4 regions of the Nitrospira sp. Ecomares 2.1 genome follow, and region 1 is predicted to be linked to each of the others. Evidence: riboswitches for the same ligand, from Rfam matches in the RefSeq annotation. Region 1 holds a riboswitch; each other region holds the start of a gene.
What was found. Region 1 has a riboswitch for cyclic di-GMP ahead of ACWHYD_RS00675 (hypothetical protein). Riboswitches for the same ligand answer to the same signal wherever they lie in the genome.
Positions count from the first base shown of each region.

Region 2: linked by a shared signal. The riboswitch ahead of ACWHYD_RS08695 (sigma-70 family RNA polymerase sigma factor) and the one ahead of ACWHYD_RS00675 (hypothetical protein) in region 1 are both predicted to bind cyclic di-GMP.
Region 3: linked by a shared signal. The riboswitch ahead of ACWHYD_RS16270 (Flp family type IVb pilin) and the one ahead of ACWHYD_RS00675 (hypothetical protein) in region 1 are both predicted to bind cyclic di-GMP.
Region 4: linked by a shared signal. The riboswitch ahead of ACWHYD_RS05580 (InlB B-repeat-containing protein) and the one ahead of ACWHYD_RS00675 (hypothetical protein) in region 1 are both predicted to bind cyclic di-GMP.

Region 1 is NZ_OZ224219.1:135,875-143,821, forward strand. Features, by position in the region: gene ACWHYD_RS00655 (rod shape-determining protein) at 1-1,036, opposite strand, end outside; gene leuC (3-isopropylmalate dehydratase large subunit) at 1,470-2,876, shown strand; gene leuD (3-isopropylmalate dehydratase small subunit) at 2,946-3,581, shown strand; gene ACWHYD_RS00670 (cation:proton antiporter domain-containing protein) at 3,833-5,827, shown strand; cyclic di-GMP riboswitch class I at 6,386-6,462, shown strand; gene ACWHYD_RS00675 (hypothetical protein) at 6,640-6,885, shown strand; gene ACWHYD_RS00680 (Ig-like domain-containing protein) at 6,944-7,947, shown strand, end outside.
Region 2 is NZ_OZ224219.1:1,993,714-2,001,660, forward strand. Features, by position in the region: gene ACWHYD_RS08675 (SMP-30/gluconolactonase/LRE family protein) at 1-2,057, opposite strand, end outside; gene ACWHYD_RS08680 (cold shock domain-containing protein) at 2,354-2,575, opposite strand; gene ACWHYD_RS08685 (LptF/LptG family permease) at 2,890-3,978, shown strand; gene lptG (LPS export ABC transporter permease LptG) at 4,008-5,096, shown strand; cyclic di-GMP riboswitch class I at 5,396-5,486, shown strand; gene ACWHYD_RS08695 (sigma-70 family RNA polymerase sigma factor) at 5,572-6,450, shown strand; gene ACWHYD_RS08700 (cell wall hydrolase) at 6,451-7,020, opposite strand; gene ACWHYD_RS08705 (hypothetical protein) at 7,460-7,947, shown strand, end outside.
Region 3 is NZ_OZ224219.1:3,676,491-3,684,437, forward strand. Features, by position in the region: gene ACWHYD_RS16250 (TadG family pilus assembly protein) at 1-483, opposite strand, end outside; partial or broken gene ACWHYD_RS16255 (TadE family protein) at 711-956, opposite strand; partial or broken gene ACWHYD_RS16260 (IS3 family transposase) at 1,155-2,272, shown strand; gene ACWHYD_RS16265 (Flp family type IVb pilin) at 2,591-2,794, opposite strand; gene ACWHYD_RS16270 (Flp family type IVb pilin) at 2,944-3,117, opposite strand; cyclic di-GMP riboswitch class I at 3,213-3,293, opposite strand; gene ACWHYD_RS16275 (phosphatase PAP2 family protein) at 4,449-5,453, shown strand; gene ACWHYD_RS16280 (hypothetical protein) at 5,833-6,723, shown strand; gene ACWHYD_RS16285 (DUF362 domain-containing protein) at 6,759-7,796, shown strand.
Region 4 is NZ_OZ224219.1:1,262,071-1,270,017, forward strand. Features, by position in the region: gene ACWHYD_RS05560 (sensor histidine kinase) at 1-213, opposite strand, end outside; gene ACWHYD_RS05565 (DUF488 family protein, N3 subclade) at 1,282-2,277, opposite strand; gene ACWHYD_RS05570 (hypothetical protein) at 2,507-3,046, shown strand; gene ACWHYD_RS05575 (cupin domain-containing protein) at 3,156-3,521, opposite strand; gene ACWHYD_RS05580 (InlB B-repeat-containing protein) at 4,137-5,042, opposite strand; cyclic di-GMP riboswitch class I at 5,110-5,191, opposite strand; gene ACWHYD_RS05585 (FG-GAP-like repeat-containing protein) at 5,931-7,901, opposite strand.

The DNA of each region.
Region 1 (7,947 bases):
TCAGCCTGGAATGCGAAGAAATTTTCCGAAGGAGGCTAAATTCCTCGAGAGTTTTTCCTACTCCTAAGACGACCGAGGTTAAGGGGTCATCGACAGTAACAATGGGTAGGGACGTTTCTTCGCGTAGTCGATTATCCAGCCCTTGAAGCATTGATCCGCCTCCGGTCAGCACGATCCCTCGGTCAATTATATCTCCTGCCAATTCCGGCGGAGTGTTCTCCAAGGCTAGACGAATGGCTCGGATGATCGTGGTGAGGCAATCATGTAAAGCTTCTCGTATCTCATTGTCGTCGACAAGAATCGTTCTGGGGATGCCGGATACCACATCTCGCCCCTTGACGGCCATTTGCTTTTTTTCAGGCAGAGGGTAGGCTGAGCCGATTTCCATCTTGATGCGTTCTGCCATATGTTCGCCTATTAGCAAGCTGTATTCCCGCTTGAGATAGTTTGTGATGGCTCCATCTAATTGATCGCCCGCAACCCGGACTGATTCACTGTAAACGATCCCTCCCAGGGAGATCACGGCAATATCGGTTGTGCCTCCTCCGATATCCACCACCATGTTGCCGGAAGGCTCGGTAATCGGCAATCCCGCTCCGATTGCAGCGGCCACCGGTTCTTCGATGAGATAAACTTCCCGTGCACCAGCCAATTCGGCTGATTCCTTAACGGCACGTTGTTCGACTTGCGTGATTCTGGATGGGACGCCAATAATAATTCGTGGCCTGAGCAGAGTTCCCCCGCGATGAACTTTTTGGATAAAATGGCGCAACATGCGTTCTGTCATGTCAAAATCAGCAATAACACCTTCTCTCATGGGACGAATGGCAGTGAGATTGCCAGGGGTTCGCCCGATCATTCGCTTTGCTTCTTCCCCAACCGACAGAAGTTTTTTTGAGTTTGTCTCAACTGTCACCACGGAGGGCTCGTTCAAGACAATCCCTTTGCCCTTGATATAAATTAATGTGGAGGAAGTTCCTAAATCGATGGCCATGTCTTGGGAAAAATGGCTAATGAAATAATTGAATATACCCATGAGAAGTGTTGAGACCTATCAATTTCAGAGGGTGGGCGACAATGGCGGAGTCGGAAATAGGATTGTTAGAGTCTTTACGTGCTACAGGGGAAATAGATCAACTTTACTTTTCTATGTCTGATTTTCCGGTTAACCTTGATATTCGACGTTGAGTCGTTCTTCGCCGCTGGCCGGAAACCCTTTAGATTGGTTCGGGGCTGGATGAATGATAGCCGGTATCCACTTATTTCCACCTAAGTATCGAGAAGGTGAAAGTTTCAGATTGGATTGTTCACTGTCGTAGGGAAAAGTATATCAGAAGTCTTAAAAGACCACAAAGAAAAGGCGGATCTGAAACCAAATCTGGAAAAAGCTCCTCCTGGCACTTGCCAGAAGGGAGCAAATGTAGATAATTAGAGTCCGAAATTTTCAAAAAGAAAGAAGGATGTATTCCATGGCAAGCAAAACATTGTTTGAAAAGATTTGGGATCAGCATGTGGTTCGTGAAGAGCCAGATGGGACAACCTTATTGTATATTGACCGACACCTCGTGCATGAAGTGACTTCCCCGCAAGCCTTTGAGGGACTCCGGTTGGCTGGCAGGAGGCCAAGGCGTCCAACTGCGGCGCTCGCTGTTCCCGATCACAATGTTCCAACCACCGATCGGTCGCAGGGCATTGCCGATCCTATGAGTGCCTTGCAAATTTCAACCTTGGAAAGCAACTGTGCAGAGTTTGGAATTACCTATTATGGGATGGAGGATATCCGTCAAGGTATTGTCCATGTCATCGGACCTGAACAAGGGTTGACGCTACCGGGGATGACGATTGTGTGTGGAGATTCCCATACATCGACTCATGGGGCGTTTGGAGCCTTGGCGTTTGGCATTGGCACCTCAGAAGTCGAGCATGTGTTGGCGACGCAATGTTTGGTCCAGAAACGACCCAAGACTATGGAAATTCGGGTGGAGGGCACGCTTCCTGATTATTGTTCTTCCAAAGATGTCATACTGGCGATTATCGGGCAAATTGGTATTGGTGGTGGAACCGGGTATGTCGTGGAATATACGGGTTCGGTGATCCGATCGTTTTCAATGGAAGGCCGGATGACCCTTTGTAATATGTCTATTGAGGCGGGAGCGCGTGCTGGTCTGGTCAGTCCGGACGAATTGACGGTCGCATATGTGAAGAATCGGCCGCTTAGTCCGAAGGAGGAGGTGTTTCAGCAGGCGAAGTCGGATTGGTTGAAATTGAAAACAGACCCTGGAGCTCGGTTTGATAAGGTTGTTGAGCTGCGAGGGGAGGATATTTCACCTCAAGTGACTTGGGGGACCAATCCCGGAATGGTGACTGATGTGAATGGTCATGTGCCTGATCCGGCATCCATTCCGGATGAAAAACTGCGGATGGCAACAGAACGTGCCTTAGCGTATATGGGGTTGCCAGGTGGTATCCCTATATGTGACATCCGGGTCGATCGAGTTTTCATCGGGTCCTGCACCAACTCACGAATTGAGGATTTACGGGTGGCGGCACGGTATGCCAAAGGAAAGCACGTTGCCCAAAGCGTCAAAGCCATGGTGGTGCCTGGATCAGGGTTAGTCAAACATCAAGCGGAGGAGGAAGGTTTGGATCGGATTTTTCGCGACGCGGGTTTTGAATGGCGTGAACCAGGATGCAGTATGTGCCTCGCCATGAATGCGGACGTGCTCACACCGGGAGAACGATGTGCCTCAACCAGTAATCGAAACTTCGAGGGGCGTCAGGGAAAGGGTGGACGGACCCACTTAGTATCCCCTGCTATGGCTGCTGCTGCTGCTGTTGAGGGACATTTTGTTGATATTCGTGATTGGAAGATGTGAGATCAATAAGGGAATTCTTTTGCCTTCAAGAGATCATCTGCTTCCACTACATTTAAACGGGAGATAGATATGCAAGCGTTTACCATATTGACCGGAACGGTTGCTCCATTAAATCGTGGCAATGTTGATACGGATCAAATCATTCCGAAACAATATTTGAAAACGATCCATCGCACCGGCCTCAAAGAGGGGTTATTTGCCGATTGGCGGCGGCGTGCGGATGGGTCTCAGGATCCTGAGTTTTTTGTCAACCAATCGTGCTATCAACAGGCCACGATTCTATTGACCCGTGAAAATTTCGGATGTGGATCCTCAAGGGAGCACGCTCCATGGGCTTTGTTGGATTATGGCATTCGTTGTATTGTGGCTCCGAGTTTTGCCGATATTTTCTACAACAATTGTTTTCAGAATGGGATTCTCCCCGTCGAGCTTCCAGGAGAAGTCATCCAAACATTGTTTGACCGAGTAGCTCATACTGACCAATATCAGATCACAGTCGACTTAGCTCAGCAGATTGTCATTCTTCCCGAAGGGGAGAAGTATTCCTTTACCCTGGATCCTTTTCGCAAGGATTGTTTGTTGAAGGGATTGGACGGAATTGGACTCACGCTTCAACATGAATCCGCGATTACTGCCTATGAAAAGCGCCGGGCTCAGGAGGCTCCCTGGCTCTTTCAGGATTTTTCCTCTTCAGTCCACTCGTAAAAGGCTATTAATTTTCTCAATTGATCGGGATGGGTCTGGAATGCCCCATCTCGATTCTCCCCTTGATCCTTCTTCCTCCCCTATCCGTAATAGCATGGTTCTATCTCAGATGAGTGGGACAAAGCGAATAGTAGACATTTCCCTCGATCCGAGGGATGATGGGTGTTTGAAATCCACCCAAACTTCTTTATCGTGTCTATGTCAGGTATGGGGAATACGCTGAATCCCTGCCATCGCCGCCCACTCGACTTATGAGTGAAGTCCACATCCTACGAGATGTCCTCATTATTTTTTCTATCTCCGTTCTGGTTGTATTTGTTTTTCAAAAAATCCGGCTACCGGCAGTTGCGGGATTTTTAGTTTCTGGCACCTTAGTGGGTCCCCATGGGTTGAACCTCATTTCTGATCTGCACCAAGTCGAAACTCTTGCCGAAATCGGTGTGGTGTTGTTGTTGTTTACCATTGGCTTGGAAACCTCTCTTTCTCGCATACGGGCTTCCAGAAGGCTGTTATGGGTTGGTGGTCCCCTGCAGATTTTGAGCATGCTCAGTGGCGTAGTGCTTGGGGGATGGTTATTGGGTCGATCCTGGGAGGAATCGGTCTTCTGGGGTCTGTTGTTGTCGTTGAGCAGCACCGCCATTGTCCTCAAGATTCTGGGAGATCGAGGGGAAATGGATGCGCTACATGGGCAAGCAACTATGGCGATTCTTATTTTCCAGGATCTAGCCGTGGTGGCTATGATTTTACTGACTCCGGTACTGGGGACAGGTTCCCAAGGGGAGACAGGGGTTATTGTCGAAACGCTTGTGAAATCCGTCATGGTTGTGGGGTTAATTGTGCTGGCTGCACGGGTTTTGGTCCCTCATGTTCTTCATCTTATTGTGGGGACTCGAAGCCGAGAGCTATTTCTCTTGTCGATTATCGTGTTGGGGCTGGGAACGGCTTGGTTGACCTCTCTCGCGGGGCTGTCATTGGCTCTTGGTGCCTTTATCGCGGGCCTCGTGATTTCTGAATCTGAATATAGTCATCAGGCGCTCGCCGAAGTCATTCCCTTTCGGGATAGTTTTAATAGTTTATTTTTTGTCTCAGTGGGGATGCTAATGAATCCCTCGGTCATCTTTGAATTTCCCCTCCTGGTGATGGGGATGTTGGTGCTTGTAGTTTTGGGAAAATTCCTTACGGGAACCGGAGCAGTGTTCCTAGCTGGGGCTCCCGTGTCTTCTGCATTATTAACTGGGGTGGCCTTAGCGCAGGTGGGAGAGTTTGCTTTTATTCTTGCACGAGTGGGTCAGGGGGAAGGGTTATTGGACACGCAAGCCTATAATATTTTTCTTGCAGTATCGGTGTTGTCTATGACGATTACGCCCTTTTTGATTCAATGGGCTCCCCGTCTGGCTAGACGGACCGAGGCGCTTGACCGCCTGAAGCATTGGTTTCCTCGACGTCAGTCCCATGCGTCACAAAGCACCAAAATCAAAGTCAAAGATCATGTCATCATCGTGGGCTATGGTTTAAATGGGCGGAATCTTGCACGGGTCTTAGGTGATATGGAAATTCCATTTGTTGTGCTGGACGTTAATCCTGATGTCGTGCAGGCTGATCAAAAAGGCCGAGGCACCATTTTCTACGGGGATGGGACGAATCCCAGGGTGCTGACTCAGGCCGGGATCATATTGGCAAGAGTGCTCGTGGTCGCGACCTCTGACCCATTTGGAGCGCGCCGGATTGTCCAGCAAGCACGACAGCTGAATCCCACTCTTCATATTGTCGTACGAACACGATATTTAAAGGAATTGCAGGATCTCCAAGAGTTAGGAGCCAATGATGTCGTGCCGGAGGAATTCGAAACATCCATTGAGATTTTTGCCTTGGTTCTTCGTACCTACCAGACGCCGAAGGCCATGATCCAAGACAAAGTTGAACAAATTCGTAGGGAGGGTTATCTCCTGCTTCGGCGAGGGGAGCTACCTGAGTTAGCTCACCATCTACGTGCTGGAACATTGGCTGATGTGCAAGTCGATACCTGTCGGGTGGAAAACGATTCTCACGTGTTGGGGAAACCATTGAGACAGTTGCATATCCATGGACGGACGGGCGCTTCTGTGATTGCGATTACCCGGAATGGCGTAACACAATCAAATCCTTCTCGCGAAACGATTCTGGAGCCAGGTGATGTCCTCGTCCTTCTTGGTGCGCGTGAGCAAATCCGCAAGGCCATTGCCCTCCTTGTGGATGCTAAAATGTGAGAGGTGTAAGCTCGTCCAGGAGAATTTTGACGACCGGTAATCCGTTATTTGTATTTCTCAATAAATAAGTACACTCAATACCTATCGTTTTTTTCTTCAGGTATAGAACGTGGCTTGTCTGAATGTCCTATTTTCTTGAAATCAGGGTTGCCTGTCATGAGCGCTGCATGCTGGAAATAGCCTGAATCCCAGGTAGGCACGGAGCGCTACTTGGGAGGAAGGCTGCCATGCGTCTGAAAGAATGGCTTGCGACGGGGTCATTTCGGTTCCCAATCAAGAGGGCTGCGTCAAGAAAGGAGCGTGAATTTACTTACCGGTCACGGCGCCGGGCGCATGCAAAAAAAACCTGGCAATTGGCCCTTCAAGAACGATCATGAAGGGGCGTCAACTGCCATGAGCCTGCTCCAACCTCCCCTGCCTGCTTCCTGCCTAAAGGCTTTTGGGTATCCACCGATAAAAGCCCGTGAAGTCAAGAGAGCCGGTGTCTGCTCACATTCAAGAGAGAGTTTTCATTATTCAAAAGAAGATGGCATAACAGTTTGTAAAGCGGTGGCCTCTTTCCGATAAAGGCAAACCCATTGTGAAGTGGGGACGCAAAGCCACGGGTCAGAATTTCTGATAGCCGGGTTACCGAAGAAAGGGAGACGTGCGGGAATGGGGCCTCTGTATGTGTTCGAAGGAGGAGATCCCATGTCCGACGTTTGTACAGTGAGTCGTCTGAGAAGGTGTATTGCGTGGTGTGTGTTCGGCAGTTGCCTCCTTGTTCTTCCGACTGGGGCGCAATCTGCGACCAGTGATTCGGCCACCCTCCAATGGTCCCCAATCAAGAGACCAACTTAGCGGGGTATCGGATCTATCGAGGAACCAACCCGGGGGTCTATGGGGTTCCTACGACGGTCGGGAAGAAGATCACGACCTACCAATATGCCAACTTACTTACGGACAAAACGCACTATTTTACGATTACGGCGTTTGATGCCTCGGGCAATGAAAGTCTTCCCTCCCCCGGAGGTGAAGAAATATATCGCCAATGCTTCCACCTCTTCCGGGGCTTCTAATCCGCCGCCCCCTCCTCACTACTCATTTCGAACCTGACCGTGGCCAGTGGGTCAGCGTATGGGGTGTCGGCCATCGGTCTCCAAGCGGGGGATGGTGTATCGCGATCGCACCTATCGGTTTACGACGGTGCCCGCGAGCGTGCAGGGCGCGGCGTATATCCAAACCGCCAATAATGATAAAGCGGCGACGACGGCGGCCTTCCTGCGCTTTACGGTGAATCAACCGGTGTCCGTGTCAGTGGCCTATGATGTCCGGCTCACGCCGAAACCATCGTGGTTGAACCCCTTTACCGATACGGGCAAGAATCTGGTGACCTCGGATACGACCCTGCGGCTCTTTGCGCGGAGCTTCCCGGCCGGCACGATTACCCTTGGGGGCAATGCCAGCGGGGGCGGGAGTATGTATGCCGTCATCGTCCAGCCAACCGGCCCTTCTCCCGATATTACGCCCCCCACGGTCACTCTGGTATCTCCGCAAAATGGGACGTCTCTAAACGGTACAATTGCGCTATCCGCTACTGCCACGGATAATGTTGGGGTGGTGGGCGTCCAATTCCGACTCAATGGGAATAATCTGGGGGCGGAAGATACCACCGCCCCCTTCTCATTAACCTGGAACACTATTGGAGCGGCTCCCGGGAAATATACCTTTACGGCAGTTGCACGCGATGCAGCGGGCAATACGACAAGTTCAGCCCCAGTGACCGGGACGGTTCTACCACCTCCCGACCTCACGCCCCCCACGGTCACTCTGATATCTCCGCAAAATGGGACGTCTCTAAACGGTACAATTGCCCTATCCGCTACCGCCACGGATAATGTTGGGGTGGTGGGCGTCCAATTCCGACTCAATGGGAATAATCTGGGGGCGGAAGATACCACCGCCCCCTTCTCATTAACCTGGAACACTATTGGAGCGGCTCCCGGGAAATATACCTTTACGGCAGTTGCACGCGATGCAGCGGGCAATACGACAAGTTCAGCCCCAGTGACCGGGAGTGTCCCGAATCCAACCGTGTCCCCATTAACTATTTCGAACATGGTGGTTGCTAGTGGGCAAGG
Region 2 (7,947 bases), 1.9 Mb from region 1:
ATCGTCAGCCCGTATAGAGGGCTAATAAATTCTCCTCCATGGAGAAGGGAGGCTCCCCGGCCTGGTTTTCCCCACTTTGTGGCGCAAATATACCCAGATGTATTGAGAAGGATATGGGTGCTGGCCGGAACGGAAACGTTATTGTTGGCATCTTTAAACCAAACGTAGACGGTTTTTGTTCCATCTGTTGGAGAGGTGGTAAAAGGAATCGTGGCTCCAAATTTTTGTTCCGGCTCCACCTCAACCCACCCAGGCATGGTCCCGCTTGGAGTCATGGGGTTTTCAGAGATGAAATAGGCAGCCACCCCGCTATCTACGTCTTTAGCTGAGATGGTGGCGACCATGTCGGGACTATTGGTCATGTAAGCGCCATGGTTTATGACGATGTCAGGATTTTGAGGTGCCGAAATGTCGATCAGAACCGGAATAGCGGTCTGTTCCTCAGAAAGCTGGCTTTCTGCTCCTTCTTCAGTGACCGAAGTCATGGCATAAAAATATGGCGTGTCATTTGTGAGACCACTATGAATATAGGGGGTGGTCACGCCTTCAATCTTTGTTGAAGTTTCTGTAGAGACATTGGGTTCCGTACTAAAATAGAGGTTGTAACTGACGGCATTGGGAACTTCGAGCCAACTAAGGATGTTTTCCGTATCCCCCGGCTTAACGGCAAGGTTGATGGGGGCGGTAAGATCGCTGGAAACCCGTTTTTCTTGTTTGCCACGATTGAGTTCTTCTTCTGTTGGGGCAAACTTGGTTAAACGATGGTTGCCGCTGTCTATTACGTATACATATCCCTCTTTGTCTATTGCGATCCCTGACGGGAAATTCAGCTGTCCTTCGGTTAATCCACGATTTCCCCATGAAGTTAGATAGGTTCCGCTAGAATCAAATTTTTGGACACGGTGATTTCCGCTGTCGACAATGTACACATATCCCAACGGGTCGCAGGCGACTCCCCATGGGGCTTTGAATTGGCCAGGGGCATTCCCTTCCTTTCCCCACTTCAGGAGAAAGTTACCGCGTGCATCAAACTTTTGAATCCGATTGTTCCCCTCATCAGCAATATAAATATTCCCTACAAAGTCAACTGCGAGTCCGCGAGGAAAAAAGAACGCCCCGTCATATCCCCCGTCACGGCCCCACTTGAGCACAGGGGATCCGTTTGGCAGGAATTTTTGAATTCTTGCATTGCTGGTATCAGAGACAAACAGGTTGCCTTGGGAATCGGTGGTAACACCCCAAGGGACATCAAATTTCCCGGCTTCCGCCCCTCGCCAGGCAAAACCAAATTTCCCCCATGCGTTGATAATATTACCTTCTGAATCAAATTTTTGGATGCGATTGTTCCCACTGTCGGCCACATACACCTCTCCTTCTGGTGAGGTGGCGATGCCACGTGGGTAATAAAATTTTCCTTCGCTTGAATCGGGTTCGTCCCCCCAACGTGCAAGAAATTTTCCCGATCGGTCAAACTTCTGAATTGAATGATTGTCTGTATCGCCGACATAGATATTTCCGTCTTTATCAATAGCAATGCCGGTTGGTGATTTGAATTCTCCATCGTCGACGCCTTCACATCCGATTTGCATTACGGAGAGATAGGGGGAGGGAATCGACATTACTTCCTCAGACAATAGACTTTCACCCTCTTCTGTGACCACAGAGATTGCATAGTGGTAACAGAAGTTATTGGCTAAGTCGTTATGTTCATAAGGAGATATCGCTCCTTCAATGCAATTGGCTTTTTCTTTTGTAATCCCAACTTTTGGGATAAAATCCTCATGCCCTGCGACTGGTCTGGTCAGTTCATTTGGCTTAATTTGAACGCCTTTGGTGGTCATGAAATAAACGTTGTAATACAGGGCTTCAGGGACAGGATCCCATGTGAGGGTAATACGCGTATGATCAGGGATCGCACGTAAGTTGTCTGGTGCCTGAGGAATATTGGCATCCTGGTTTTGTCCTGCTCCCCAGTCTTCCTCCCCACTTTCTACGGTCAACAACCTGGTTCGAGATAGCGGGTTTTCAAAAAATAAGGCATCGAGAAGTTTTGTCATGCTGTTCCTCTGAAATTGATGAGTCAATTGTGTATAATTTGAAATTTTGCAATAAATACAACGACTTACGAGAAAAGTCTACCAGGAGAAAAATAGCGAAGTCAAGGAAGGCTTAGCAGGCCCATGACCTCCTAACCTTCTTAGATAACAAGTCAATTGTAAGTTATGACAGATCAAGGAATACTCTTACCTTATTATTTTTGAAGAAAAGTTGATCCATAGGGAACCCAAAAACCTCGCCCCCTTCACCACTCAAAAGTAGGTAAGAAGGCGACAGATATTCAACAGTGCAGTGCTTACGAAGGTTGGCCAATTCCTGATTTAGTGACGTTGGCAGCCTGCGGACCCTTTGCTCCTTCTACCAAGTCAAATTCGACGGATTCCCCCTCCTTTAGGGATTTAAATCCGTCTTCTTGAAGAGCGGAATAATGGACAAACACGTCCTGTCCACCTTCAACTTGAATGAATCCAAAACCTTTTCGATCATTAAACCATTTTACCGTTCCCTTACTTCTCATGATGGCCCTCCCCATTAGAGCACTTGTGGATATAGATTATAAAATTTGTGCGTTCCTAAAAAAAAAGCCGAAAAAGGAGTTCATTCCTCTCTCGGCTTCACGGCGTAATATCCTTTTCACTTCTTTAACCATAATACAAAAACGATGATGGTGTAGCACAGTTTAAAGAATCTGTCAATAAATGACAGGAGGAAATTCATTCCCTACTATTTCGCCTGTAGGGTAATTGTTCCAGATTTGGAATTAATGGCCGAGGGGGCCATGTTGGTTATCCGACATTTTTTATCACTTTTTATTCATCCGTATTGTCCAAGATGTTGATCAGACTTCTCGATCGGTACATTTTTTTTGAGTTACTTCCCCCATTTTTGACCAGCCTCACCGGATTGTGTTTCATCATTTTTACGAAGGAAATGCTACGGCTGGTGGATTTAGTGGTATCTCGAGGAATTAGCTTGGCGGGCTTGGGGTCGATTGTTCTGCATTTGCTTCCTTCCTTTTTAGTCCTAACCTTACCAATTGCCTGCTTGATTGCCTCAATTTCGGCATTTAATCGCCTATCGTTTGACAATGAGGTGACTGCCATTCGAGCCGCGGGGGTTAGTTTCTGGCGGATCAACCTTCCTGTGGCGGTCTTTTCCGGAATGGTATTTCTTTTAACGGTGTACCTTTCTCAATGGGGCCAGCCGTGGGCCAAAGTGTCATTGAAGACTTTGGCCCTGAGCGTCATCGAAGATGAGTTGACTCTTGCTGTTGATTCGGGTGTGTTTAATGAACCAATCCCTGGACTCATGGTGTATGTGCCTCACTCAGAGAATGGCTCTGGCCAAAAGGGCGTATTTATTTCGGATCAGCGTAATCCCGACCAACCCTTGATCATTGTGGCGGAGAATTTTCAAATGTTGAAACAGAGCGAACGTCAGCAGTTTGGTATTCGCTTGTTTAGGGGGGCAATCCATCAAATCCCCAAAGATGCCAATAGTTTTCATCGGGTCGCCTTTGATACCTATGATTTTTGGCTATCTTCACCATTTACGTCAGTGAAAGAAAAAACCAAACGGAAAACCTACCAAGACCTCACTCAACAATTGGAAGAATCGGGTGGAACGGATGCCGGTGCCCTTCGTCGATTAATAGAGTTTCATAAAGACACGGCCTTTCCGGTCGCCACCTTTGTGCTGGGTTTATTGGGCGTTCCGGTCGGAATTGTGTCGAAGCGGTCGGGAAAAGCCGGAGGGTTTGCGATTGGGGTTCTCGTGGTCATCGGGTTTTATCTATTAAATGTGCTGGGAGAGTTTCTCGTGACGACTTTGGTGATTTCTCCATTAGCTGGCGCATGGATGCCAAACATCATCCTGGCCTGCCTGACAGGATTCTTACTATTTCAAGCACGAAAGCAATGATCAAGAAATTTTTCAACCAGATTTAGATCATGAAGAAAATTTCTTGGTATGTGTTTGGAAAATTTAGCCGGGTCTTCCTGATGTGTCTTGTAACGGTGTTGACGATTTATCTCGTCGTGGATTTTTTCGAAAAATTAAGAAAATTTTTAAAATATGATGCGGACTTAACGGTTATTTTTAGCTTTTTTGTCTATCGAATCCCTGAAATTGCCTTTTTACTGGCCCCGCTGGCGGCCCTGATGGCCTCAATTTTGACGGTTGGTGGGCTTAACCGGACTCGTGAAATTACGGCGATGCGCAGTTGCGGGTTAAGTTTTTATCAAATTGCCATTCCCTTTTTTGTTTTTGGTGCGCTCGTGAGTGTCGTGGGTCTGAGTTTGACGGCTGTGTTGATTCCTCTGGCCAATATCAAAGCCGAATATGTCCAATCGGTCCTGATTCAAAATAAACCAGAGCCCCTCTCACTCACTCCGGAAGGTTTGTGGCTCAGGGTGGGACGAAATCACCTTTTGCGTATTGATTCGGTGACAGAGGATGGACATCGTTTGAATGGTATTCACCAGTACACACTCGATGATCGCTTCAATCTCAAGGGAATTCTTGAAGGGGAATGGGCAACATTTGTCGATGAGGAATGGGTGATTGAGCATGTGATTCAACGAACATTTCAGGAAGAAGAACGCATGCAAGTGAATGGCATGCCACGGCAGGTGTTGCGCCTCTCTCTCACGCCTGATGATTTTCAGAATTGGCTATCTCAGTCTCCAGAGCACATGTCGTTGTATGAATTGCATGATTATATTCAGAGAGTAATTGAAGATGGCCATAGTCCTCATCGTTTTTTAACTGATTATTGGGCTCGTTTTGCGTACTCCATCGTTCCTCTGGTGATGACATTGCTAGGGATCTCGGTGAGTCTTCGAGGAAGTGGTGTGCGTGGGGTGGGAGTGGCGAAAGGGCTTGGGCAAACTCTGGCAATTGGATTTTTCTTCTGGGCCGCACATTCCGTGGGTATTGTTTTAGGACGCAATGGAGCGGTGTTACCGATCATTGGTAGTTGGATTGCCACAGCCATGTTTTTGGTCATCGGAATTAACCTTTTTTTGAAGCTAAAATGAGGGAATCGCGATTGCCTTGAAGATTGCTCCGACAAATGTGTGATTGAAAATTTCGTCTTTGTTTGCTGGCACCATTAGTGTTTGTTCCTGATGCTGTGCAATGTATGAATTTGTCAATTTCCCTCATGAACACGCAAGGTTTTTTCTTAACTCCCCCTGTCTTGAATCCGATAACACTTGCACAGAGACAGAGCTTGAAGGGTAGAGGAGGCCCCAATGCTTTCAGGCAGACAGTGGATCGGAAATTTCAAAAACTCACCACTTACATAAGGTTGTGATTATCGGATAACAAATTCAACAGGTGACAAGGGCAAACTATCCGTGAGGGTAGGGCGCAAAGCCAAGAAACCCTGAGAGCGTGGTTGTTTTAGGGTTCGTCTGGTTACCGAACTGTGTTGGTAGGTCCATGCGTTCGTTCATGCGCCCATTCCCTGGAATTGGGCGCTTTTTTTTGGTCACAAGGAAAGGCCGAAATATGGACGATGACGCGCAACATTTCACAGAGCCAGCACTTGGCATCAAAGAGCTCGACTCGTCTTGCCTTGGCTCAGTTAGTCAGGACAAACCAGAAAATGGAGAAGCGCAGGACCGGCTTGATCAGGAACATGTTACTCGGATTTTATTGGAGTTTCTCCCGATCATTCGCCGGATGGCTGGAGTTATGGCGTTCAAGAATCCCTTTTCCCTGGATGTCGAGGATTTGACGAGCGCCGGGGCAATGGGTTTGTTGTCCGCGTTAAAGCGCTATGATCCAACACGGGATATCAAATTTAGAACATTTGCCGAATATCGCATCCGTGGCATGATGTTAGATGAAATTCGGGCAATGGATTGGGTTCCTCGGTCTGTTCGATCCCGTCGAGATCAAGTGCGACAAATTGTTGAAGAACATCTTCAGAAAAACGGGACGCCACCGACTTCACAGGAATTGGCTGCGCTATTGGGCGTTCCCATTGATGAAATAGAGGGAGTGGGAGGGTGTGATCCTCGTCTAATTAGTCTGGACGAGCCGGTTGGGCAAGGAGAAGATGAATGTACGCTTCGTGATGTTTTGCCGGATGTTAACCATCTTGACCCTTTTGTGGCCTGTGCGGACGCAGAAATGAAGGCGGCATTATCAGCGGCCCTTGAGACATTATCGGCACGCCAGCAAGAAGTACTTCAGTCCTATTATCACACCGGATTAACGATGAAGGAAATTGGTCACCAAATGGGGCTTACCGAATCTGGCGTCTGTCGGGTGCATTCCGGTGCACTCCGACATTTACGCATAGAGTTGAAACGTATTGAGGATGGGGGACGCAGTCCGACTCGGCCTAAGAATTTGCGAAAAACGCGTGCAGGCAATGACTAGTTAAATGGTGTGCTTATTAAAGAATTCGTGTCCGCCAATTTGGGCCACTTTTCGGTTGACCTGAGCCCAATGGGGGGTCTTGACCAGTTTGGGATTATAAAACAGCACAGCCCCATCCACTACCTTCCGACCGTCTTGCACAAGCCTCCAGGCTAATAAACTTTCTTGCATTTTTCGATTCGTTTGATCAAATTTCACTTCGTTTGGATTCCGCCCGATCCATGGCTCAAACTGTTTGGCACGAAGAACCGTGCCCTTGACCGTGCCATCGCTGTGGTATTTGTGAGTCATCCGGTTCCGAATGACGGCCGCAACGCCTAACTTTCCAGCAAAACTTTCCCCACGGGCTTCCAGGTAGATTGTTAGGGCGGCTAATGTATCGTCGCTGTGGGTGGAATCCTTCGTCTGGGTCATTTCTAGCGGCAATGATGAGCCAGGCGAAGAAGACGAAAGAACCAAAGCGATATCAGCCGAATTTACGTGAGTAGGGGAGACCGGGATTAAGCATAAAAAGAAGGTTTCTAGGCCAATGATGAGGATAAAAGGCAAAAGTCTTTTGTTTTGTTTCATTTTATCCCTTTTTTAGTGGTGATGGGTTTAAATTGTTTGCGCGTTGTTTTTTTAATAAAGGAGCTAAGTTCAATGTAATGCTTTTTGGATAAAATCTTTCGCAAGGTATATGCCATTGAAGTTTTAGATTGTTCAATGGCTCGTTTCTATGGGAGTCTTGTATTGTAGTGGGGAGTTTGGTGTTAGGCCTTTTGGATTTTTATAAATTACAAGTGGCCTTCCCTACAGCATTATGTCGTGGTTCCGGGACATCATAGACAAGGGGAAACGGTTTTTTTTTAAATAGGCATTGGAAACAGGGAGATTTCGGGATTCTCCTACTGATTAAAAATCCGACAATCTTAAAATTGGGTAATTGAATCAGCGGAAAATGGGGTGAACAACCTGGGAATCTATCGAGAATGCTGCATATTCCAAGATTTTAGTGAGGGAGGAGATCATGAGGGCTTTGTCGGCGAGCAAAAGAGCATGGGAACTGATGGTGTGTTTCGGCGTGGGAGTAATTCTTCTGGTTACGTTGCCGCATTCCAATGGTTGGGCTCAGTCAGACCAAATTCCTATCTTGACTAGTAAGCCTCTCGCGCATGCTAAAGTGTTTTTGAGTGCCGGAGATTACCGGCGAGCGGTGGAGGCTTGCCAAAAAAATATTGACCGCAACCCCTCGGTTGAAGCGTATGTTTATTTGGCCTACGTATATCAGGCAATTGATGGTTATTTAGGATCATTAGCGAAGCAGGAGGATTATGTGAAAGTAGAGCAGTTAGCTTTGAATTTGACCGCACGGGACATTCTTGATCTCATTGATCCGCCAAATGTCATGCCTCGTATGGCGCAAGAGCTTATTCATGAAGGTATTCGACAACAATTTGACGTGACAGCAGCGATGGCCAATCGGTTGAGTCGGACACAGACGGAAGAATTATGGGC
Region 3 (7,947 bases), 1.2 Mb from region 1:
CGGTGGGACAGGTCCTCCTGAAGTCCCTAATGCGGCAATCGAACTGGTCGAAATATTCATAGTACTCACACCTAACATACCGGCAAAAAATGTCGGCATCGCTCCATTTGCCGCACCATCACGTCGGACAGTCGCGCGAATGGCATTCGGCCGGTTCACCGTTGGATTGAACGTCTGCGCATTGAAATCCCATATGCCAAATTCAACATCTCCCTGCGAAAGAGACAGACTACTAACATCTGAAGCACTGTTGGCAAATGCCGCAGCCGTCGCCTGAGCAATTACTTGTGATTGTTCATTACCAGTGAGTGCCCGACCCATGTCCTGCTGCGGAGCGATGGGCAAGGAAAGGTATGTCACACCCAATTGCCTCGCAGCGTCCAGCGCGGAGGCATCCGAGGCATTGTGCAATTCATTTTGTGTGAGTAAAGCCTGTCCGACATCAATCGACACGCCGGCCATGATACTCATTGCGACCGCCATAAATGCCCCGTTGGTTCAAAAACGGTGAGACAAGGGACCATCGTTGTTTTTTCCACATATTTGTTTCTCCGTCACATTGAAGATTTGGACAAGACATTTTCCACCTTTTCTTATTCCATCATCATGGTCACAGAGGCTTGTAGGTTTGGAGTCGAAATCGCAGGGATGAGTTTATCGATGACAAAATAATTCCAAGGGATGGTAGACACCACATTTAACGGCGGTCCCTATGGGCTTCCGACCCCATTGACCACCACCGAGAGCCCTGATGGATCCACTCCTCCCGTAGCAAGAGAAGCCGTGATGGCTGCTTCAATTTCTGCCTGGCCGTTGCCCGAATAAAATATTGTCTCCTGGCGCGCTCCCACGCGGGTCGCATTCACCAGAACCTCCTTAAACCACAACATGCGCCCAAAATCGATCGCTCCAAATGCAAGTGACGCAAGAATCGGCAGAATGAGGGCAAACTCTACCGCCGTCGAGCCGCGCTAGGATCGTCGCAGCTTTTGTACTTGTTTGCTTCGGTGCCCACTCATGTCTCCTTGTTTCCATTTGGCTATCTAAATGGTTGGTCTTCCCCTGATTTTGCGGACACATCGAAAAAGCCTCTGGACTTCCTCCAAATCGGTAGACACTCCTATACGTTAATTTAAAGCATGGGAGGATACGGTATGACGAAGGGGCGTTTTGCGGATGAGTTCAAAGAAGAGGCGGTCAAGCAAGTTATCGAGCGGGGGTACGCGGTAGGTGATGTGGCGAAGCGATTGGGGATTTCAGGACAAAGTCTGTACAAGTGGGTGAAAGTCTATAGCCCCAACGCCACCGATCGATATGAGGCGGAGCTCAAAGAGGTTCGGCGCGAGAACCTGAAGCTGAAGGCGGAACTCAGCCGTGCACAGGAAGAGCGTGACCTCCTAAAAAAAGCGGCCGCGTACTTTGCGAAAAACCCGGCGTGAGGTACGCCTTCATCTTGCAGCATCAGGACCGGTAGGCGGTGCAGCCGATGTGTCGCCTGTTAGATATATCGCGCAGTGGGTATGACGCGTGGGTGGAGCGCCCCCCGTCCCAGCGGGCGCAAGACGATGACCGCCGGTTGGGTCTAATCCGCGAGTCGCATGAGGCGAGTGGCCGTACCTATGGGGCGCCCCGCATGCTCTGCGATCTGCGTGAAGTGGGTGAGCGGGTGGGCAAGAACCGGATTGCCAAGATCATGAAGCGTCACAAGATACGCGCCCAGCGCGGCTACAAGCAGCCAGGTATCCGCTACCCCAAGCCTGCGGTTACGGCACCGACTCGATTGCAGCAACAGTTTGCGATAGACCGGCCGGATCGTGCGTGGGCGACCGACATCACCTCTATTCGAACCGACGAAGGGTGGCTGTATCTGGCGGTGGTGATGGATCTCTACTCACGCCGGATCATCGGCTGGTCGATGAAGTCCACCTTGGCTCAGGAGATCGTGCTGGACGCCTTACTGATGGCCGTGTGGCGACGCAAGCCCGAGCATGACGTGATTATCCACTCGGATCAGGGATCGCCGTTCAGCAGCGATGAATGGAATCGGTTCTGCCAGACGCATGGCTTGCTCCCCAGCATGAGTCGCAGAGGAAACGGTTATCATAACGCGGCGGTCGAGTCCTTCTTTGGGACCCTGAAGAAGGAGAAAATACGTCGCCACATCTTTAAACCCCGTGAAGCCGCGGGAGCAGAAATATTTGATTATATTGAGGTGTGTTATAATCGGGCGAGACGTCATCAGCACCTGGGAAATATCAGCCCAACAGCGTAGGAGCAGCAGATGGCAAAACTAGGGTGAGTGTCTACGGAAACGAAGCAAGTCCAAAACTCTTCTTTAACCTGTCCGTGAAACCGGCGGAAGACCAGGTTTGGAGGGTAGCGATCAGGCCATACCTTCAAATTCCACTAACACTACCGTTAGAGATGGATCGGATACGGCACAAGTCCGGAATAAGGTACGAACCATGGTATAGAAGAACAATGCGAAGACGCTAAGACATCTAAATGCGTCGGTTGAAAGACTTGAGCGAAATTTTTTAAGGTGGTTACCCCTCCAACACCACTGAGAACAGACTTTATCAGTATCCCGCTAACTACCCAACGCACCCGCGATGACACCCATGACTTGCGTATACATGTTCCCAACGGCGGTTCCCAAGGCAGCTTGAGCACTTAACGCCGTGGCCCCGATGAGCGAAGCCAAAAGTGCGTATTCAATCGCCGTGGCACCTTCTTCATCAACAAGGAGGTTCTTTACCCAGTGATGCCAATAATTCAGGAGAATTGTCTGCATGATGCTGGCCTCCCTATCCTTTACTGACCTTCTCGCCACCTCTCAAGACTTCGCCACCTTTCAAAATGGGCTTCCCGCGGAAGTACCGCCCCTATGAGATGCCACAGGGAACGGCACTTCTAAGCACCCCTGCGGGAAGGAGTTCTCCCTTAGCTTGGAGCCGCAACACTCGTGGAAATCGTAGTAAAGGTACCACTGAGGGCAGTCCCTACAGCAGTCACGGCCGTGACAATCACTGCGGCAATTAATGCGGCCAACAAGCCATACTCAATAGCGGTGGCTCCCTCATCATCATTCACGAAACGCATTACTTGGTTAACCATAGCGCATCTCCTTAACGGGCGAAGGTAAATACTTTCGTTACGCCAGACTGCCCGGAAAATTCTGACGCAGACGCTGCCCCTTGGCTCTCCGTGCCTTCGGCAACCCGGCTATCAGGGACCAACCCTGACCCGTGGCTTTGCGCCCACGTCTTACGACGTGTTCGCCCTTATCGGGAAGGGGCACCCGACCGAATCCATGTTTCATGGTCATGAACAAATGCTCGTAAATCCATGAAAATTTTCTATTCCGTATTTTGTGTCTCTTCGTTTTCATGCTTCATTATCGACCACTTCAGGAAAAACTTGCTCATGTTTTTCATTGAATATGTTTCATATTGTGAGGCGGTACGATGTGTTGCCCCCCTTTGTTAACGAAGGAGATCAAAATTGTTCGGAACGTCCGTCGAAGACGTGATGTGAAGGTAATTCGGATGTCGGGTCAGACCGTCCCCGACCGTACCTCTGCAGACTTGACGTGGGATGATAGCAGGCGTGAGCTATATGGTCGGAGTGCAATGCACACAGCCAACCGACTGACGAAATACCACTACCCTCACTCTTCCCGTGTCAGGGCCGACATTTTCAATCAGGCATCAAACTTTTAGGTTCCTCGGAGAGATTTCTGCTAACTACCGACAAGGAAAAAGGAGGAGAAATCCGTGGAGGGCAGATGGAATATGATAATGACGAGGGAATGTCGCTGATGATGGCTAAGAATACACTGTATATTTCTCTGTGCGAAGCCTGTTTTGGCGGTGAACTCCAGTAAGTCAGTCAACAACATTGACGCAGGATTATAATAGGAGCTGGGTTAGTAAATTTGAACTTTTATGCTCACCCCCTAATTTACTAATTTTTCTTTAGAAAAACCTCGGACACACGATCTCAAGATATTAAGGAAAAATTCCGAAAAGAACTTGGTCTGAACCATTTTTCAAGACGCCTCGCAAGGTGGTCCATTCTGAACCAATCTAACCATTTCCGATGCCTTTTCTTAACCGAACTATAACCACTCAATTAGACCGTTTGGTTGATCAGTTGAATTTGTTTTCGTATATCCGCCTTCCCGCCATCTCCACAGCTTTTAGCTCAAATACCGGTGCCACACCTACAGGGAGGAATACAATTGATATAAGCACCAATTTTTGCCGTCACGCTCTTCACCAGGTGAATTACAATTCCACGATAACACTCCGGTTGATGATGGGGATTTTCAAGTCGATCGGGACACGTTCGTCAAATCATGCAAAGCATTATAGACACTATTTAACGGTGCGGTCCGTACCTGCCCACAACTATAGTGACTCCATTCGAATGCGAGGATGTACATAATGAGAGTGGGGACTTTCCCACTTACAAAACCTTTCCTATGGCCAGTCGAGCGTTTTTTACGCAATACCATACTTGTGTTGGCTATCTTCGATCTTGGTATGGTTATTGTGCGCAACATTGGTTTCGATTGGTTTTCCTATAGCCTCTTTTTCGCCTTGGGAATTTTCATGATTACAGTGGGACTGTTCTACCGTTCAAGCGGGCGTAGTGAGCGAATCGCTATGACGCTTATGGCCACCGGGTTGCTTCTTCTGTTTACAATTGTGCTATCGGTTTTCGGTTATCTGTTACTCCCGCTTTGGCGAGAACCCATTGATCCCTTTCTGGCTCAGATCGATTCTTGGATTGGGTATTCATGGCCCGACATTGTTCAATTTGCTGGTCAACATCCATTATTAAATGAATTGACGCGCTATGCCTATTTATCTTCAATACCGCAAATGGCTTTACTGTTTATTATTTTAGGATTTGGAGGAAAACAAAAAGAACTCCATGTTTTTATCCTTTCAATAACCGCTTCAGGTCTGGTGACGCTTGCCTTTTGGGCACTGTTCCCGGCCTTTGGCCCAAGCGTGCTCTATGACATTTCCGGCACAATTGAGCAGACGGCAAGACCACTTGTTGGCTCATCCTATGGTGTCGAATTATTGCGCCTAGGGGCTGAAGGCCCTAAATTTATTTCTCCAAGGGACATGGAAGGCCTGGTGGCTTTTCCCTCGTATCACACGATCATGGCCGTTTTGGCTATGTATTCCGCACGCACCTCCCGCTGGTTGCTTCCTATAATAGTTCTCATCAATCTTTTCGTCCTCCCAGGCGTGCTTATCCATGGTGGACATCACCTGATCGATGTATTCGGGGGACTATTGACTGCCTGGTGCATTATTTATTTGGCACGGCATGTGGTTACCGGGAAGGAAATCCAGGCTGATGGAGTATTTTCTCCCCACGAAGATGAGATAACGTTCGTTAAAAGTCCATCAAGTATTTCAGGGATATACTAATAGGTCTAATCCGATTGTTCCAACAGCGACGAATTGCCAGGCTTTGATTGACAAGAAGTTCGAAATTATTTTGTGCCGATCTGGTGCTATAGAATCCAAGACACCACACACCATCACGTTCTGAAGGCATGGGATTTTCCCATATCATGCCGCCGTCCCGATTTCCCCACTACCCCTGTCCTCGTCCTCCCCGACATTTTCAAGCGGGTAACCATCTTTGTGGCTTTTCTGATGGATCTCCGCTAACTACAGAGCGGGGATGACGAAGGGGGGACAGGGCTAAATCGGGATCGGAATTTTTTAAAGTTCTGCCTGTTTAAACCGAACAACATGAGAGATCGTTTTTTATTTAACGTTTTTTTGTTTCTTATTATCCTCAATGAGTCAAGGACCCTTTCTTCATTCTCTTGAACTCTTGCGATCTATTCAACTTCCAAACGGGGGATTTCCCTACCACTCCGGGGAAGAGGCCAGGCCCGATGCGAGCGCTTGGGCTATTATGGCATTGTCTTCCTATTCATTCGATCTTGAATGCTGTGACCGGGGTAGGGCGTATTTAGCTTCCCAACAGATAAACGACGGACGCGTGAGCATTTCTCCCTCACACCCGGAGGCATCTTGGCCGACACCTCTCGCTATCTTCGCTTGGGAAGGCGTTCCCCGGTATCACGAAGCGCAATCACGGGCTGTCGACTATCTGATAGGATTTATGGGACACCATTTTTCAAATCCGGATCCTACAATTATTGGTCACGACACTACCATCCCAGGCTGGCCATGGGTTGCTGACACCCATAGCTGGGTGGTACCCACTGCTCTCGCCCTCATGGCGTTACAGAAGGTGGGTTTGGGCACCCACTCTCGAGCCATAGCTGGACAAAAAATGCTAATCAACCGTCAATTGCCCACGGGTGGCTGGAATTACGGAAGTACCACAGTATTCAACCGTGCGTTACCTCCCCTTCCAGAGTGCACGGCCATTGCCTTACAGGCATTGGCTGGCAGCACCGCTCTTCAAGAAATAGCAGAAAGCCTCCAGTATGCGTCACACGAGCTTTATCACCTCCAAACTCCCATTTCACTCGGCTGGACACTTCTGGGCCTCGGTGCATGGGGATTAAAACCCACAAACACAGAGGAATTGGTATCCGCCTGCTTGCATCGTCAAGAGCGGTACGGGCCCTATGCCATTCCCTCCCTGGCATTGCTCTTGTGCGGTGCGAAAGCGCAACAAGGACTATACTCATTGTTCACTGCGTCAAAAACATAACCACCCGCTTCGGGTACCTACCACCAAGGAAGAAAATGGCGCATTCCACGACCACCACTCTCACGCAAACCGAACAACCCACGCTCACAAGAAGACAATTGCTGCAGGCTTGTTTGCTGGGAGGGGGATTAGCTGTTTCGGGATTTTCCCTCCTTCATTGGCTTATAGGCCCTCGCTTGACCGCGCAGACCTTTATCGTTCATGCACAAACATACGAAGCTGATCTTGCGATACTCATTCGCCAAGGATTCCAAGAATTGGGGATCACCCCTTTAGAGATCAAAGGAAAACGTATTCTGTTAAAACCTAATTTAGTCGAGCCCCATCAATCGTTAGCGCCTATCAATACCCATCCCCTGGTCGTTCGAGGAGCCGTCGAGGCGTTCCTTTCCATGGGTGCGGCGTCTGTCGTGGTAGCTGAAGGGCCTGGGCATCGCCACGATACTCTTTTAGTTTTGGAGGAATCAGGCTTGGCAGATGTCCTGTATGAAGATCGCATCCCCTTTCGAGACCTGAATACGATGGAAGGGATAGTCAGGCCTAACCTCGGAGGTCAGACCACAATGGCCACCTTGACGTTTCCTCGAGTAATCCAGGAAGTTGATTGGGTGGTCTCGCTGGCCAAAATGAAAACACACCATTGGGCTGGAGCTACCCTATCCATGAAAAATTTTTTTGGTGTGATGCCAGGAAATTATTACGGATGGCCAAAGAATGTGTTACATCAGGCTGGGATTCCGCAATCTATATTGGATATCAATGCGACGCTCAAGCCGCATTTCGCTATTGTCGACGGCATAACCGGAATGGAAGGGGATGGTCCGATAATGGGTAATCCTGTTCAATCCGGAGTTCTGGTCATGGGAAGGAATCTCCCTGCCGTCGATGCCACTTGTTGCCGAATAATGGGCATTAATCCAAATAAAATCGAATACCTTCGTAAAGCCGACCAATGGTTAGGTCCCATTCACGAATCGTTGATTGAACAACGCGGAGAATCCTGGGAACACGTGTACCATCCTTTCGCCCTGGTCCCGGAAATTCCCGCCCACCAAGGCATTCGCCTCACCTAACGAACACACCAATACGTTCTGGTAATTCATCAAGACTTCCCTACCCTAACCTCGGATTCCTCAATTGTAAAAATGTCAGATACACACTCACTTTGACTGCAAGTGAGCCTCTAGCCATTTTCACCCTGCTCTATCGGACCGACGAACGGGC
Region 4 (7,947 bases), 1.1 Mb from region 1:
GAGAATCGCGCCGATTAGCGCGATTTTTGTCGCCCCTGGATTGTTGAGGGGGAAAGTGGCCACGACGACCAGAATGTACAGACTGCCCATGCCAATTCCAAGTGGAGTCAGGCAGTCCGCCACGAAAATTCCCAATGCCAGCCCCCCAATGAGAGCCTTCTGAAGATTCGGCTGTGGCTTTTGGACTGTTATGGGGGGAACCCTCATGGTCATAGAATTGAACGACCTGTTATCTAGGCGCTTTTCCCATCGGTCCATTCAATGAATGAGTCATAATAGGGAACCTGGGAGGATTCGGTGCAGGGGGGAAAGTTATGTCGGTGGGTCGTGTTTTTAGGACTGCCGGAGCTTGATGTGATGGCAGACTGACTCCTTTAAACATACCAACTGAGGGTAGTCTATGGCTTAGAAATTGGGCGAAATGGTTCATGCTCAGGCGCACCGCATGGCTATAAAGTGGGGTCCCGAAACAGGACTTGCTTTGGTCAAAAGATGATCACAAATATCCTTCGACCTTTTGTTTATGTTGACTCAAGGAGCCGACGAATTCGCACCCGAAAAAATTGATTGTTGTATCAAGCCGATTTTTGAGAAGAATGTTGAATCTGCCGGTACATTGGCGAATCCTCGATCATGATGCACCTCCCCTGAGCGATTGGATCGGGCTTGTGACATCTCTCGACATGATAAAAATAAGGCAGGATGAATTGGAAATGAGGCTAATGATAAAATAATGCGCGATAATAACGGTTTTTTTAAATGTACGCAAGGAAAATGCGTTCAATCAAAAGCGAAAAATTTGATTAATATTTTTATAGAAATTCCTTAAATCAAATGATGGACGGCGATAAGTCATTTGTGTCGAATTTTTCGAAATCGGTACGGACGTGTTTGCGGAGAGTAAATGTATGATCCATAAGCACGGGTTGGTTGGAATTTTTCCAATAGATCACCCAATGTCAGAACGCTTGCTTTTTTTGCGGTGCCATTTCGTGGCAAGGAGTACATGGGAAGGCAGGGCCTTCCAGGAAACAATCTGTTGTTCTCTCGACAGGGCTTAAATCCTATTCTGGTGGCACGGTGTTCGAAAGAAGCCCGAATCAGACCAGATGCGAATCCGTCACGGTGATTCCCATTGCCAGTGCGATTGTTTTGATTTCCTTAGGAGACCTTGGCCAATGTGGCCACACAAGCTGGCCCACATCCCGTGACATCATATTGTCCAACACCTCTTCATACGTTCTGATTCAAAAGCTCTGGCCGGTTATAGGAATGGCGCTTTTATTCATAATTCTGGGAGAGATAGGCTTTGAGGGCGAGTGCATGGTTACATTCTTGATTTTTTGCCCCGAAGAGAAGGGTGACTGGACCCTGTTGTATGCGTTGCCATAGCTCTTCGACTGCTTTGGGTTTTTGCCCAAGCTCTTTTGCGTAACGTCTTTGAAATTCTTCCCATCGCTTCGGTTCATGGTGAAACCAATTTCGCAGGGCTGTTGATGGGGCAAGATCCTTTTGCCACAGATCCGCTTTGGCCGCTTCTTTTGAAAGCCCTCGAGGCCATAGCCGGTCAATGAGAATCCGACACCCATCATCTGGGGCCGGGGTGTCATATATTCGTTTGACTTTGATTGCCCGATAATTGCTTTTATTCGGGACTTTAGCAACTTGGGAGGAAGTTTGTGGTAGGAGGTTGGAAGGGTGTCTGAAACAATCAGTGGTGTGGTCATTCACCAATCCGGCCGCTTGCATATGGGCGTAGATGACGGTACTTCCCACAAAACGAAATCCTCGTTGCTTGAGATCTTTTGAGAGGGCGTCACTCTGTGGAGTCGTGGCTGGAACCTGTGCCATTGCTTTCCAGTCATTGATTATTGGCGCACCTCCCACAAAATCCCAGATGTACTGATCAAACGACCCAAACGTTTCCTGAATGGTGAGAAAGGCTTTGGCGTTTGTGACGGTCGATTCAATTTTGAGGCGATTCCGAATGATCCCGGTATCTTGAAGGAGCACCGCGATTTTTCTGGAATCGAAGCGTGCGACTTTTTCGGGGTCGAATGCGGCAAACGCCCGACGATACCCTTCACGACGAAGCAGAATGGTTGACCAGGATAGGCCAGCCTGCGCCCCTTCCAATGTCAGCATTTCAAAGTGGCGGTGGTCTTCGTGGACGGGGATTCCCCATTCTTCATCATGATAGGGAATGAAGTGCGATTTCGTGCCCACCCACCCACAACGGATGGGTTTTTGAGTCTGTAACCGTGTGGTGCGTCCCATGCGAAATCAATGTCCTTTTGGGGAGTAACGTCTTCGTGCCCTGGCCTTAAAGAATGAAAACCTCTGTGCAAGGGGAATGGGGTGAATGCTACGAATTCCGGAAAAAGGTGTCAATGGATCATTCGGGACTTCATGACTCTTCAGGTCTTTATTAGTCTGAAGGCCTCTCGTTTGTAGGACCACGCAAAGCCATGATAAAATCTTATATGCCTTCAATTAGGAGGAGGACATGAACACAATCATGAAGCAGTTCCCGTCAAAGACCTCCCGGTTAAGCCGTTGGATCGGATGGGTGCTAATTTGTGGAGTCGGGGTAGGGTTGTCTTTGAATGATCCCCAGGCCTTCGCAGAAGCTACCACTATTCCTTGGGAATGTTCCGGATATTCTGGAGATGCTCAAGACCGATGCGTGACCACGTTGAGGGAGCTTCAACAAGAAAAAATCGACCAGTTGGCAGAAAAATTGAAGGCACAGGAGGGGATAATCAATCAGCTCAAAGAGAAATTAGATCGTCAGGAAGCGTTAGCCCTGAGCAAAGCTCAGAACTCTAAGCAGAATTCCCGTTATCGGCCGCCTTATGTTTCTCCCTACGCGTACTCCTATGGTTTTTCCTATGACTATGCCCAGTTTCCGCCTATCGGCACCTATCTCCAACCTCCCTGGGGTTATCCACGCTATTATGGCGATGGCCCTGGATATTGGGGTTATGGGCCTCAGGCATTCGGCTATAATTTCCGGTTTGGCGGGGGCCACCATCATCATCCGTAAGCATCAACATCTTTAGCCTGAGTTTGGCATCTGCGGTTGCCATGTGCGCGAAGGATTTTAGCGGCGGTTAGTCCCGGCTCTCTGCTAAGTGCTTTCATGGAAACCCGTTTCAATCCGTATCGCGATGTACCGTCTCCGGGGAAAATGCCTGGAGACATACCGCGATATACTCCGCCCCCTCAGGACCGGGGGTGCTGTACCGCACCCATTCATTGCGATAGGCGATGACCGCCTGTCCGGTATTCACCTCAATTATCCCTTCTTTGGTTTCCACCCGTAGTTGCCCGGAAAGGACCAGGGTATATTCATCAAATTCAGGCGTCTGCCCAGGCTCTTCCCAGCCGGAAGGACTTTGCATGCGCGCGATGCTGATTTGGTCTGTTTCGCAATTCACCCGTCCGATGTATTCGTCGATGAGTTTGGGTTTGTTCCCTGCAGGTTTAATCCTTGTGGGTTGCTCGATCAGTTTAGCCATACCGTCTCGTTGACCTCCTCTTCGTGAATTTAAGCGTGCATTGACTGGGTGAATGCTTGCCTTCGTTAAATTTTTATGCCAGGCCTGCTGGCCTGACAGATCTCCATTGTATTCTCTCAGGAAAAACTTTTGAAGTCCTTATATGGCATAACGGCTTGTCCGATCAGTGTCAAATTTAGAATAGCCTCAGATACCTTCGAGCAGCAAGAACAAGGACGAGACCGAATTCAAAGTTGTTTAGTTCAAGCGATTGGTTCCTGCCTTTAGGCTTTAGAAATCGGTTGGGAATGGGTATGAGGCCTTGGCGAACGGCATGAAAGAAAACACCAATGGGCTATTGCGGGACTTTTCTGAAGGAGAAGTCGGTTTTCGGAAAACATTCAAAAGGTAGTTGCTGGTTGGATTGGATTACTCATCTATTATCTGCCATCAGCGCTGGGGCGTCTGGTTTGTTAAATCGGCTGAGATCTCTTCTGGCATTCGGGAACGGACCCATCAATTTTGAATCCATCGGTTGGCTATTTGCCACCGTCAAAGGGCTAGTTTAATGCCACCGCCAATATCTCTAAGTCTATAACCGTGCATGGGCACCCAGGGAATGGAGAAGCTTGTGCGTTATCTCGTTCGCCTTTGTCTTCCAATATTTCTAGAGTCTTTAACCGATCTGGCCTTGGTAACCTTTGTGAAATTAGCGTTAACGGTCCTATTGTTTGTGAAGGTTAAGGAACATGTTGCCGTTCCGGTACAACTGCCGGACCATCCCGAAAATGTCCAGCCCTTTTCTGGTTGAGGGGTCAATGTCACCACGGATTGCTGTGGGTAGCTGGCTAAGCAACTTCGTCTCGGGCAATTAATTCCGTTAGGAGTCGAAACAACGGATCCACTGCCGCTGACGAACACCTCCAGTTGAGCTATTCCCTTGGCAGTAGTGACCTGTAGGGGAGCAGACGATGCGGACACATTCCCGTCGGCATCCCGGGCTTTAACAGTATAGTGATAGGTCATTCCCGGACTGGTCGTTTTATCCACAAAAGCATTAGTGCCGGGTTGCCCGATAACCACATTATTCCTGGTCACATCATATCCGGTTACTCCGACATTATCGGTAGAGGCTGTCCATGAAAAGGCCACCTGGATATTTGATGCTGAATTCAACGTGAGATTTCCAGGCATTGTCGGCGATATGGTATCGGGAATTTTTATACTCACCTCTTCCGAGGGGAGGCTTTCGTTTTTTGTCTGATCAAATGCAGTGACCGCGAAATAATAGGTGATTCCCTGCGGCAGGTTCTGGAACACGTAGGAAGGATTGGGTCCGGTAATTTTTGTGGTGTGATAGGAGCCTTGGGATGTGCCCATATACACATTATATCCCATCAAATCGGGTTCCGGATTTGCGTCCCAGATTAGTTGGATGGAAGATGCCGAGGAAGCGGGGTTAGTGCATAATCCGATGAAAAAGAATGCAAGACCGGCAATATTTTTTTTGGTGAAATTCAGGGGGATCATGTGGCGGAGCATATTCGACTCCTTGTGGTATTCGGACCGAAGTCCTCATCCTCTCCTCCCCCTGCGAATGACGACTTCCTTCGGTAGTCGGACGATCAGGCGTTGGATCCTGACTCCTGACTTTGCGACCCTACTTCACAGTAGGTGTGCCGTTTCGGGAAGAGGATTTCATGAAATGGTGGACTTTCTTTCGACTGTCTGTTTCTTTGGTTTGTAACTTAGACCTCCAAACGGTCTGCCGAACTATATCGGATCTGTAAGGAAAAACTTTAGAAAGAGCAGAGTTTAAGGGAGTACAAAAAGTTTATGAGAAAAAATCTCAAAAACAACGGAACGTAAATGGAGTTGAGGCAAAAAAATGGGTCCCATTCTTCATTTGGAATGGTAGCGCAATGTGGGATTGGTATCTCTCTTGGATAAACGAGAAAATATATTCGGATAAATAATTGCATCCGGGCTTGCCATCGGGGGAAAGGGAATGTCTGTCAGGGCGATTTCTACTAAGGGCTAGAACAAATGACAAGCTTGAGAAAAGATTGAATCCCGGTTTTCCATGTCGTGCATGATGTAGTAGGACCGATTTCCCGATGTGCTCGAGATGGTCGCGTTCCACGGCTAAGATGGAATTGGAAGTCTGCAAATTATGTAGAAGCCGGGGCCGCGGGTTAAAGAATGGGAGAGGGGTGTTTGAGATGAGGACCGGGTAAACCTGGTTGTAGTTTGTGAGAGTGCCCAACGTGCTGTTTTGTCGGATCGGCAGTTACATTATCATTATTATTGCCGGATCATATGAAGTAAAGGCTTAGCCCGTCCTCCCTGTTTGGAAATTTCCAAGATTTCATATCCCAAGTTGTGCGCGAGACCATGTAGCGTAGTCATTCTTGTACCGTAACTTTCGTACTACCGAATTTCCCATTCTGTGGAAGTGGTCCCGGGAAAACCCGTCGATGCGATGGTCAAGCCGTTCATCAGCCATACCGCCACACCTCCATTGCTGCGGTTCCGCCAGATAAGATCGGCGTTACCATCACCATTCACATCGTTCGCTCCTGCTATCTGCCATGCCACCGATACTGCCCCCGGGAAGCCGGAAGAGGCAATCGCTGTTCCATTCATGAGCCATATCGCGGTATTGCCGTCTGTGGTGTTGCGCCAGACAAGATCGGCTTTGCCATCGCCATTGGCATCCCCGACGGCATGGATTCCCCAAGCGGTCGGGACGCTGCCTGGAAAGCCGGTGGAATTGATGGTTAAGCCGTTCATCAGCCAAATGGCCACCGTGCTGCTGGTGTCATGACGCCAAATGACATCGGCTTTACCATCACCATTCACATCGCCCACTCCGGCGATTTGCCACCCTAATGAGACACCAGCTGGAAAACCAGTAGAAACAACCGCCTTCCCATTCATAAGCCATATCGCGGTGTTGCCATCAGTGGTGTTGCGCCAGAGAAGGTCGGCCTTGCCGTCACCATTCATATCGTCAATGGCTTGAATGGCCCAACTCGTGGAAACGGAGCCGAGAAAGTCTGCCGAGGTGATGGTCAATCCGTCCATCAGCCATACGGCAACTGCGCCGCTGGTGTTATTGCGCCACACAAGGTCTGCCTTGCCATCCCCATTCAAATCGCCCACTCCACTCATGGCCCATTCCATGGGTAAATGGCCCAGAATTCCCAATGTTGCGACACTCGTCCCATTGAGCAGCCATCCGGCAACCTCGCCGGTCTTTGTATGTCGCCAGATGAGGTCGGCTTTCCCGTCCCCATCCAGATCGTGATTTTTGGGGGTCCTTTGATTCGAGTTCTGTCGTTGGACGATGACGGAATACATGCTCAAATCACTACCGGCATTGCCACCAAGGGTAATGGTCCCTACGGGGAATGCCCGAGCAAAAAGGTGGAGGGTGGTGTCCGATGTACCAAGGTCATTACCCGTATCAGTAAAGGTCCTCAACCAAGACGGTTTGGAGGTAACACGAACGTCATGGGCGACATAGACCGTTACTGGTTGATTCACATGGAAGCTGAGGAATCCGTTGTTCGTAGCTGCTTTGTCATTATTGGCAGTCTGGATAAATGCAGCTCCCTCGACGATTGCAGGTACTGTAGTAAACGTAAAGGAGCGGTCAATATACACCACGCCCCTGGCTTGAAGGCCTGCTGCGGGCACGACATATGATTGCCTGCTGGCGACGGTCAGATTGGAAATAGTTAATCCAGGCGAGGTTCCCTTGGATACCGTGACGGTCACCGGCACAGAGGTTGTCGTATTGCCTGCGGCATCGCGGGCTGTGGCGCTGAGGGTGTAAGAGCCATTCGAGACGGCTGTTGTGTTCCAGGATGACGAAAATGGGTTGGTGGTATCTTCTGGCCCCAGATTGTTTCCATTGAGTTTGAATTGGACACCCACCACACCAATGTTATCTGAGGCGGTGGCGGATACAGTAACGGTGCCGCTTAGGGACGCGGAATTTTGCGGGCTCATGAGGACAATCGTGGGGGGCGTGGTATCGGGAGGTGGGACATTTCCACCCTGTGTCGGAAGAGCTATGGCCACTTCCTTCGATGGTTCGCTGATATTTCCTGATTGATCATAGGCCGTAACCGTAAAATAATAGGTGATCCCTTCCGGCAGGTTCTGAAATATGTGCGATGGGGTGAGGCCGGCATTTTTCGTGGTGTGATAGGAACCTTGGGATGTGCCCATATACACATAATAGCCCATCAGGTCCGGTTCGGAATTCGGGTCCCAAGTCAGTTGGATGGAAGAAGCGGAGAAAGCGGGGCTAGCGAACAATCCGAAGAAAAACAGCGTCAGGCCTGCCAAGTGTGTGCTTGCGAAACCCAGGTGGGGCAAATGTTTGACCATGCTTTCCTCCTTGTCCCAATCGGATCGACGCCTTCATCCTCTTCTC